Regions from separate parts of the Enterobacter sp. CFEC122 genome, predicted to be linked through region 3. Evidence: predicted binding sites of a transcription regulator. Region 3 holds the regulator's gene; each other region holds the start of a gene.
The links. Region 3 encodes PurR, which represses purine synthesis genes. Its sites were predicted from a motif close to CANGCAAACGTTTGCNTG; they were not measured.
Positions count from the first base shown of each region.

Region 1 (3,282 bases), on a different contig from region 3:
CACACCAATACGGGTATCCGCAGCGTGCGCTGCTGCACCAAAAAGCATGCTTGCCATTACAGCAGACAGGGTCAACACCTTCTTATTCATGGTATCTCCGGTTTTTTTTATGCAGGGTAGTTCTTGTGAATAACGAGCGGCGGGCAGATGTTAATAAAACGTTACTGACAGCCGAGGTTCACTTATAAAATTTCTCTCTTCCGTGTTCGGTAACGCTCCAGAAATGCGTTTTATTCGTTGTTTGCGGCACATTGGCTATAGTGAAAGTGAATAATCACTGTTACATAGCGTTTCAGCCCCTAAAACGCTGACATCATAGTCAGCGCCTTGTTAAGATACTGTGAATTTACTCACAGATTGAAAACGGTTACATCACCACATGTAATCAGTTAGTGATCGGAACCACAATTTGCCGGGCCGCGACGGAGTGGCGACGCACTAAAGTCGGCATGAAACAGTGTGTTGCCCCCGGATCCAGCACGCCTGCGGCCCCCTGTAACGCCAGCTCAGTCGCCAGTTTCGCCATAGAGGCAATCGGGTAACGCACGGTTGTCAGCTGCGGGTCGGTGTAACGGGCAATCGGGATATCATCGAAACCAATGAGTGACAAATGCTGTGGCACCGCAATGCCGTTATCCTTCAGCGCCGTCAGGGCGCCTGCCGCCATGCTGTCGTTATAGGCAAACACCGCAGACAGCTGCAGATTGCGGCCCAGCAGCTCTACCATCGCCGCTTCACCGCCCTGCATGTCCGGCGTGCCGGTCCCCACCCAGCTCTCGGATGGCGTAATGCCATGCTCTTTCAGGGCGTTTTGCCACCCCTCGCGCCGCAGTTCGTCATCTTCAATCGCGTGGCTGGAGGCCAGATAACCGATCCGCTGATGCCCGTTATTGATGAGCATTTTCGTGGCCATCATGGCGCCGCTGACGTTATCCAGCCCGACGCAGCGGTGGGCATAGCCGGGGACGATGCGGTTGATCAGCACCATGCCCGGGATCTGCTCCATCAATCCGGTTAGCTCTTCATCGCTTAAGGCTTTTGAATGGACAATCAAGGCGTTACAGCGCTGGCGGATCAGCACTTCAATGGCATGGCGTTCTTTTTCCGCCTCATGATAGCTATTGCCGATCAGGACATATTTCTCATGCTGCTGGGCGACCATATCGACCGCTTTCACCAGTGCGCCGAAAAAGGCATCCGAGACATCCATCACCACCACGCCGATGGTGTCGCTGACCTGCGTCGCAAGCGCCTGGGCATTGGCATTTGGCCGGTACCCGAGCTGGGTCACGGCTTTCATTACGGTTTCTCGGGTTTCAGGGCTGACCAGCGCGCTATTGTTCAGCACGCGTGAGACGGTAGCCACAGAAACGCCCGCCTGACGGGCGACGTCACGAATGGTGATCATATTCACCATCCTTCAAAGGATTGCAGCAACTCACAGACACCCCCTGTGTTTAGCAAGGTGGCTATTTTGGCAGCGAGAGAAAGGGGACTACGTGAAGAAGCTCACAGTCATGAAAACGCTTACATCCGTTTTGTTAATGATTGTGATCCAGATCGTTATCTGGATGTATTTTTCAATGATATCCCTGAAGCACGTGCGGTTAACTGACGCCATACCCACTCCAGCGGTCCCTGGCGGAAATAGCGTAGCCAGAGCACAGAAAACGCCAGGTTTACTGCCCAGACCGGAATAACAAACGCCAGCAGCGTAAGGCGGTCGAATTTCATAAACAGGCCAAAGCGATAGAAAAGCGTGGTGCAGATTAGCGTTTGCAGGAGGTAATTGCTTAACGCCATGCGTCCCACGCAGGCGATAGCGCTGACCATCCACAGACGAGAAAGCGAGGGCCAGAAGCCGTAGATCAGCGCCGCGTAGCCGATGGTCTGGAACGGCGCGCTCAGTTCACGCGGCACCTGGAGCAGGAACGCGCACCAGCGGTAATCCCAGTGGATATGCCACTGCGCTATCACCGCCGGGAGGTTAATCAGCACGCCGAGCAGCACCAGACCGGCGCCTGTGCGACGATAGTGACGCAGGCTGAATTCCCCTTTCAGCCAGCCGGTGCGCATCAGTGACGCGCCCATCAGCATCATGCCCGCCAGCTGCCAGCCGTATTGCGCGCCCAGCGCGAGGAGGTTATCCCCCAGCATATCCGCGCGGTTGCTTATCGCTTCCGTACCGCCCTTCAGCTTCCAGAACTGTTCGTACTGCAGGTTAGCGGCATCCGGGATCCAGCCACGATTCGTCGTCTCCCCGGAGATCATCCCCAGCAGCAGCAGTACCCCAAGCCCCATGACATAGAGCATCACGCCGGTGTTGAACAGGCTTTTAACGCTGTGCGCATCGCGAATGAGGCGCCAGCAGATGAGCCCGACTAACCCATACGCGAGAAGAATATCGCCGTCCCAGAAGAACAGGCCATGGATAAAACCGAGGATAACCAGCAGCGTCAGGCGCGACTGGATCCAGCGCGTACCACGTTTGAGGAGAAGCTGCAGGCCTGCGCCAAACAGCAGGGCGAAGAGCGTAAGGAATTTGACCTGCGCAAAGAGATCGAGGATTGCCCAGGTCCAGGCATCACTGCGGGTAATGTCGCCATACCACGCGGGATTGAGATACGCCGCCTTCGGCAAACCGAAGGCGGTGATATTAAGCAGCAGGATACCGAGAATGGCGACGCCGCGAACAAAATCGAGCGTGACGTTTCGCTCCATGGTTCCTGCCCTGTCAGACTTAGTTGTGGTGACGTACGGCGCGCAGGAACTCCTGGCGGGTATTCTGGCTCGATTTAAACAGACCGCCCAGCGAGGTTGTGGTGGTCGCACTGGTGGCATCGCGCACGCCGCGCGCTTTCACGCAGTAGTGAACCGCGTCGATAGAGACGGCCACGTTATTAGTGCCCAGCAGCGTTTGCAGCGCGGTCAGGATCTGCTGGGTCAGGCGCTCCTGCACCTGCGGACGCTGAGCGAAGAACTGCACGATGCGGTTGATCTTCGACAGGCCAATCACCGTGTCTTTAGGGATATACGCCACGGTCGCTTTACCGTCGATGGTCACGAAATGGTGTTCGCAGGTGCTGGTCAGCGTGATATCGCGGACCGTTACCATCTCATCCACTTTCATCTTGTTTTCAATGACGGTGATTTTCGGGAAGTTGGCGTAATCCAGGCCGGAGAAAATTTCGTCGACGTACATTTTCGCGATGCGGTGCGGCGTCTCCATCAGACTGTCGTCACTCAGATCGAGATTCAGCAGCTCCATGATGTCGGTCATGT
Region 1 is NZ_JBRIQR010000007.1:154,357-157,638, forward strand. Features, by position in the region: gene mglB (galactose/glucose ABC transporter substrate-binding protein MglB) at 1-90, opposite strand, end outside; gene galS (HTH-type transcriptional regulator GalS) at 386-1,408, opposite strand; gene yeiB (DUF418 domain-containing protein YeiB) at 1,564-2,721, opposite strand; gene folE (GTP cyclohydrolase I FolE) at 2,741-3,282, opposite strand, start outside.
Region 1: a site for PurR is predicted at 1,517-1,534, ahead of galS (HTH-type transcriptional regulator GalS). Genes of this name have one in related genera too.

Region 2 (3,282 bases), on a different contig from region 3:
GGGGCGCTGGATAACCTGCCGCTGCCGCAGGTCCCGCAGCCAAACGCGGCAACCGCGCTGGCGGCACTGCGCGCCAGCAGTCTCATGGTCAGCGAACAGGCGATCCGCGAGGGTATACAAAACGCGATTCTGCCAGGACGTTTCCAGATTGTGAGCGAGTCACCGCGCCTGATTCTGGATGTGGCGCACAACCCCCACGCGGCGGCGTATCTCGCGGGACGTCTCAAATCGCTACCAAAAACCGGGCGCGTGCTGGCGGTTATCGGTATGCTTCATGATAAAGATATCGGCGGGACGCTGGCCTGCATGGAGAGTGTGGTCGATAGCTGGTATTGTGCTCCTCTGGAGGGGCCACGCGGCGCGACGGCTGAGCAGCTGATGGAACATCTCGGCAAAGGCGCAATCTACAGTAGCGTGGCGCAGGCCTGGCATGCCGCGATGGCGGAGGCTAAACCAGAAGATACCGTGCTGGTGTGTGGTTCATTCCACACGGTGGCACATGTCATGGAAGTGATGGACGCGGGGAGAACCGGTGGCGAGTAAGTTTCAGAACCGTTTAACAGGAACCATTGTGCTGGTCGCGCTCGGGGTGATTATTCTTCCCGGGCTGCTCGACGGGCAGAAAAAGCATTATCAGGATGAGTTTGCCGCGATTCCGCTGGTGCCGAAACCGGGCGACCGCGATGAGCCGGATATGCTGCCCGCGGCGACGCAGGCGCTGCCTGCTCAGCCTCCGGAAGGGGCGGCGGAAGAGGTGCGCGCGGGCGATGCCGCCGCACCGTCGCTCGATCCGTCTCGCCTGGCGGCCACGAGCAACAGCGATATCGATCCTGTGCCGGTCGAGCAGCCTAAACCGGTTGAAAAACCGAAGCCGGTTGAGAAGCCGCAGCCGAAACCGCAGCGTGATAAAGCGGCAGAACAGCTCGCCGCAGCGTCAGAGACGCCTCCGCCAGCAAAACCGACGCAGCAGGACGCCGCTGCCCCAACGGGCAAAGCCTACGTGGTGCAGCTCGGTGCGCTGAAAAATGCGGACAAGGTGAATGAGGTGGTGGGTAAACTGCGCAGTGCGGGATATCGTGTTTACACTTCACCTTCCACGCCGGTGCAGGGTAAAATTACCCGTATCCTCGTGGGGCCAGAAGCGTCTAAAGACAAACTGAAAGGGTCGCTGGGTGAGCTGAAGCAGATCTCCGGCCTGAGCGGTGTGGTGATGGGCTACAGCGCGAACTAAGTACGACCTGCTCCTGTAAGAGAGAGGCGATAAGCCACGGCGTTGAACATTTTTTCAGCGCCTTTTTTATTTACGCGCGGGAAGGAAATCCCTACGCAAACGTTTTCTTTTTCTGTTAGAATTCGCCCCGAACTGGATGACAGGGCGTTTAATCGTGGGACACATATGGTCTGGATTGATTACGCCATCATTGCGGTGATTGGTTTTTCCTGTCTGGTTAGCCTGATCCGTGGCTTTGTTCGTGAAGCGTTATCGCTGGTGACCTGGGGTTGTGCTTTCTTTGTCGCCAGTCATTACTACACTTACCTGTCTGTCTGGTTCACGGGCTTTGAAGATGAACTGGTCCGAAATGGAATCGCCATCGCGGTGCTGTTTATCGCGACGCTGATTGTTGGCGCTATCGTCAATTACGTGATAGGTCAGCTGGTCGAGAAAACCGGTCTGTCAGGAACGGACAGGGTACTCGGGATCTGTTTCGGGGCGTTGCGAGGCGTGCTGATTGTGGCCGCGATCCTGTTCTTCCTGGATACCTTTACCGGGTTCTCCAAAAGTGAAGACTGGCAGAAATCGCAGCTCATACCAGAGTTCAGCTTCATCATCAGATGGTTCTTTGACTATCTGCAAAGCTCGTCGAGTTTTTTGCCCAGGGCATAAACCCTGAGATGTGGCTTAACGAGGAAAAGACGAATGTGCGGTATTGTCGGTATCGCCGGTTTCATGCCGGTAAACCAGTCGATTTATGACGCGTTAACGGTGCTTCAGCACCGTGGGCAGGATGCTGCGGGTATCATCACCATTGATGCAAACAACTGCTTCCGTTTACGCAAGGCGAATGGCCTGGTAAACGATGTGTTTGAAGCCCGCCATATGCAGCGTCTGCAAGGTAATATGGGGATCGGTCACGTTCGTTATCCTACCGCTGGCAGTTCCAGCGCCTCTGAGGCACAGCCTTTCTACGTCAACTCACCGTATGGCATCACCCTTGCCCATAACGGCAACCTGACCAACGCGCATGAGCTGCGTAAAAAGCTGTTCGAAGAGAAACGTCGCCACATTAACACCACCTCTGATTCTGAAATCCTGCTCAACGTGTTCGCCAGCGAGCTGGATAACTTCCGTCACTATCCGCTGGAAGCGGACAACATTTTTGCCGCGATTGCCGCGACAAACCGTCAGATCCGCGGCGCGTACGCCTGCGTGGCGATGATCATCGGTCACGGCATGGTGGCCTTCCGCGATCCAAACGGCATTCGTCCGCTGGTGCTCGGCAAGCGCGACCTCGGCGATGGCCGTACCGAATATATGGTTGCCTCTGAAAGCGTGGCGCTGGATACCCTGGGCTTCGAATTCCTGCGCGACGTTGCGCCGGGCGAAGCGGTGTATATCACCGAGAAGGGCCAGCTGTTTACCCGCCAGTGTGCCGACAACCCGGTCAGCAACCCGTGCCTGTTTGAATACGTTTACTTTGCCCGTCCGGACTCCTTCATCGACAAGATTTCCGTCTACAGCGCGCGCGTCAATATGGGCACGAAGCTCGGCGAGAAGATTGCCCGCGAGTGGGACGATCTCGACATCGACGTGGTGATTCCTATCCCGGAAACCTCCTGCGATATCGCGCTGGAGATCGCCCGCATTCTGGATAAGCCATACCGTCAGGGCTTCGTGAAGAACCGCTACGTTGGCCGCACCTTCATCATGCCGGGGCAACATCTGCGCCGTAAGTCCGTGCGCCGCAAGCTGAACGCTAACCGCGCGGAATTCCGCGACAAGAATGTTCTGCTGGTGGATGACTCCATCGTTCGCGGTACTACCTCTGAGCAGATTATCGAGATGGCACGCGAAGCGGGTGCGAAGAAAGTCTACCTGGCCTCTGCTGCGCCGGAGATTCGCTTCCCGAACGTGTATGGTATTGATATGCCAACCGCCAACGAGCTGATCGCTCACGGGCGTGAAGTGGATGAAATTCGCCAGATCATCGGCGCTGACGGCCTGATTTTCCAGGATCTCAACGACCTCATCGACGCGGTGCGTGCCGAGAACCCGGAAATTCA
Region 2 is NZ_JBRIQR010000008.1:123,102-126,383, reverse strand. Features, by position in the region: gene folC (bifunctional tetrahydrofolate synthase/dihydrofolate synthase) at 1-543, shown strand, start outside; gene dedD (cell division protein DedD) at 533-1,231, shown strand; gene cvpA (colicin V production protein) at 1,397-1,885, shown strand; gene purF (amidophosphoribosyltransferase) at 1,919-3,282, shown strand, end outside.
Region 2: a site for PurR is predicted at 1,324-1,341, ahead of cvpA (colicin V production protein). Genes of this name have one in related genera too.

Region 3 (3,282 bases):
GTAGTCCGGCGAAATGGCCGAAAGCACGTTGCCGAGGGTGAAAATCGCCATCAGGAAAATCAGCGCATTGCGGCGCGCGCGGTGTGAAAGGAGAAGCGTCATCAGCGGCGCCCCCACCATCACGCCAATGGCGTAGGCGCTGATTAACATGCCGGCCGCAGGGATCGAGACGTCCACGCCGCGGGCGATAACGGGCAGTAACCCCATCGGGGAAAATTCAGTGGTGCCAATCCCAAAAGCGCCAATCGCCAGGGCCAGCAGGGGAAAATTGATTTTCATGCGTCAACTCCGGATGCCGTGTCATGTGGTGACACAGAACAAAGAAGCGGAAAGCATGACATCAATCACAAAAAATGAGAAGTTTACAAAATGGCAAAAGATTTTTGCCTTAGGAGTAACAATCGAGGTGAGCGGGAGGGAGAAGGCTCTCCCTCCGCGTAAATCAGTGCAGCGCGGCCGTCAGACCCGCCGCGACAATCAGAGCCAGCACAACCACGGTGGTGAACAGCGAAAACTTCAGATCGGAACTCATCAATTTTTCTCCTTTTAATCCCCCCACGAAAAGTGAGCCTGCTCATTTTTGCATAATTTACGTCAAAAATCTTCCTAGATTTAGGCTGATAAACACTTTACCTCTTCCCCTTTTCATCAAGATAGGACAAAATTCCACGCTAAATTTATTAGCGTACCGGCCATTGACCCCCTCCTGACGTCCCGTGTCGTTTTCCCGGCGTGCCGCAATTCAAGATTGCGTGATAAGGGTGAGAGAAGGCAAACGTTTACCTTCAAGTTTTTCAGGAGTTTAGGATATGGTCTGGAGTGACATTTAATGGCAACAATTAAAGACGTAGCAAAACGCGCAAACGTTTCCACTACAACCGTATCACATGTAATTAACAAAACCCGCTTTGTGGCGGAAGAGACGCGCAACGCCGTCTGGGCAGCGATCAAAGAGCTGCACTATTCGCCAAGTGCGGTTGCGCGCAGCCTCAAGGTTAATCACACCAAATCCATTGGATTGCTGGCGACCAGCAGTGAAGCGGCCTATTTTGCCGAGATCATAGAAGCGGTAGAGAAGAACTGCTTCCAGAAAGGCTATACCCTGATTCTGGGCAACGCGTGGAACAGCATAGAAAAACAGCGCGCCTACCTGTCGATGATGGCGCAAAAGCGCGTCGATGGCCTGCTGGTCATGTGTTCCGAGTACCCGGAATCCGTGCTGTCGATGCTGGAAGAGTATCGCCATATCCCCATGGTGGTCATGGACTGGGGTGAAGCGCGCGCGGACTTCACCGACTCCGTTATCGACAACGCCTTCGAAGGCGGTTACATGGCGGGTCGTTACCTGATCGAACGCGGTCACCGCGAGATTGGCGTGATCCCCGGTCCGCTGGAGCGTAACACCGGCGCGGGCCGTCTGGCCGGTTTTATGAAAGCGATGGAAGAAGCGCTCATCACCGTGCCGGAAAACTGGATCGTGCAGGGCGACTTTGAGCCGGAATCAGGCTACCGCGCGATGCAGCAGATCGTTTCCCAGCAGCACCGCCCGACCGCCGTTTTCTGCGGCGGTGACATCATGGCCATGGGCGCGCTCTGCGCCGCCGATGAGCTGGGTTTGCGCGTACCGCAGGATATTTCCGTGATCGGGTATGACAACGTGCGTAACGCGCGCTTCTTCACCCCGGCGCTGACAACCATTCACCAGCCAAAAGATTCGCTGGGCGAAACGGCCTTCAATATGCTGCTGGACAGAATCGTCAACAAGCGCGAAGAGTCGCAGTCCATTGAAGTTCACCCGCGCCTGATTGAACGCCGTTCCGTTGCGGACGGTCCGTTCCGCGACTACCGTCGTTAATCCCTTGACGGGGCCAGCTACGCTGGCTCCCGTAACCATTCCCGGTTTAGGGTTTCGCTGTCCCCCAGATAATCCAGCAGCCAGGCCATGGCGGGCGAGACATCATTTTGTTGCCAGGTCAGGCAGCAGGCTGCGTCCGGGAACGGATTCTCCAGCGTCAGTTCAACCCATTCTCCGGTATCGATGCGTGGACGCGCAAAATGAGCGGGCACCATCGCGACGCACAGCCCGGCGCTGAGGCACGTCGCCGATGATTCCCAGTCAGGAGCCACCACCCGCCGCTGGTTATCCAGAAGCCAGGTGATACGCTTGGGCAATGAACGGGACGTATCCTCCAGCACCAGCGACGGCCAGTTGCGCAGCGTATCGTCGCTCAGCGGACCTTCCATCGCTGCCAGAGGATGATCGCTGGCCACCACGCATTTCCAGCTCAGCATCCCCATGTCGCGAAAGGCGTAACGTCCCCCGACCGGGATCGCCTGCGTCGCGCCAATCGCCATCTCCGCCCTGCCGTCCGCCAGCGCATCCCAGACGCCGTTGAACACCTCCTGCGAGACCCGTAGCTCGACGTCAGAGAAATGACGATAGAAATCCACGATCATCTGCCGGGTGCGTTCCGGCTTCACGATGTTATCTACCGCGATGGCGAGATGCCCCCGCCAGCCGTTGGCGATCTGCTGACACTGTTCGCGGGTGATCTGCATTTTTTTGATAACAGAACGCCCTTCTTTCAAAAACCATGCTCCGGCGGGCGTTAATTCCACGTCGCGATGCCGCCGTTCAAACAGCGGAACCGCCAGCCACTCCTCAAGCTGACGCACCGTGTAGCTGATGGCCGAAGGGACGCGGTGCAACTCCTGCGCTGCACCGCTAAAGCTGCCGTTACGCGCAACAGCATCGACCACTTCAAGAGAATAATCTGACCACATTTTCTGCCTGCAAAAAATTTGAATGCACACGCCAAATATTAGCGTTTCACAAGCCGCTTTGCACTCCCTACACTCTGCGCCAACGTACACCTGCCTCCTCAGGAGAATAAAAGAATGCAACCCAGGAAAGGATTTTTAGTCTGGCTCGGCGGCTTAAGCGTGCTGGGCTTTTTGGCCACCGACATGTACCTGCCCGCGTTTGCCGCGATGCAGGAAGACCTGCAAACCCCTGCCGCGGCCATCAGCGCCAGCCTGAGCCTGTTCCTTGCCGGTTTTGCTTTCGCCCAGCTGCTCTGGGGACCGCTCTCGGATCGCTTCGGTCGTAAACCGGTGCTGCTGCTGGGTCTGGCCATTTTTGCCGTGGGCTGCCTGGGGATGCTGTGGGTGCGCGATGCTACCTGGCTGCTGGTGCTGCGCTTCGTTCAGGCCGTGGGCGTCTGTGCTGCGGCGGTGACCTGGCAGGCGCTGGTGACCGACTCCTACCCGGCTAACCGCACA
Region 3 is NZ_JBRIQR010000011.1:20,475-23,756, forward strand. Features, by position in the region: gene ACVCAM_RS09655 (MFS transporter) at 1-279, opposite strand, end outside; gene cydH (cytochrome bd-I oxidase subunit CydH) at 443-532, opposite strand; gene purR (HTH-type transcriptional repressor PurR) at 830-1,855, shown strand; gene punR (DNA-binding transcriptional activator PunR) at 1,873-2,784, opposite strand; gene punC (purine nucleoside transporter PunC) at 2,899-3,282, shown strand, end outside.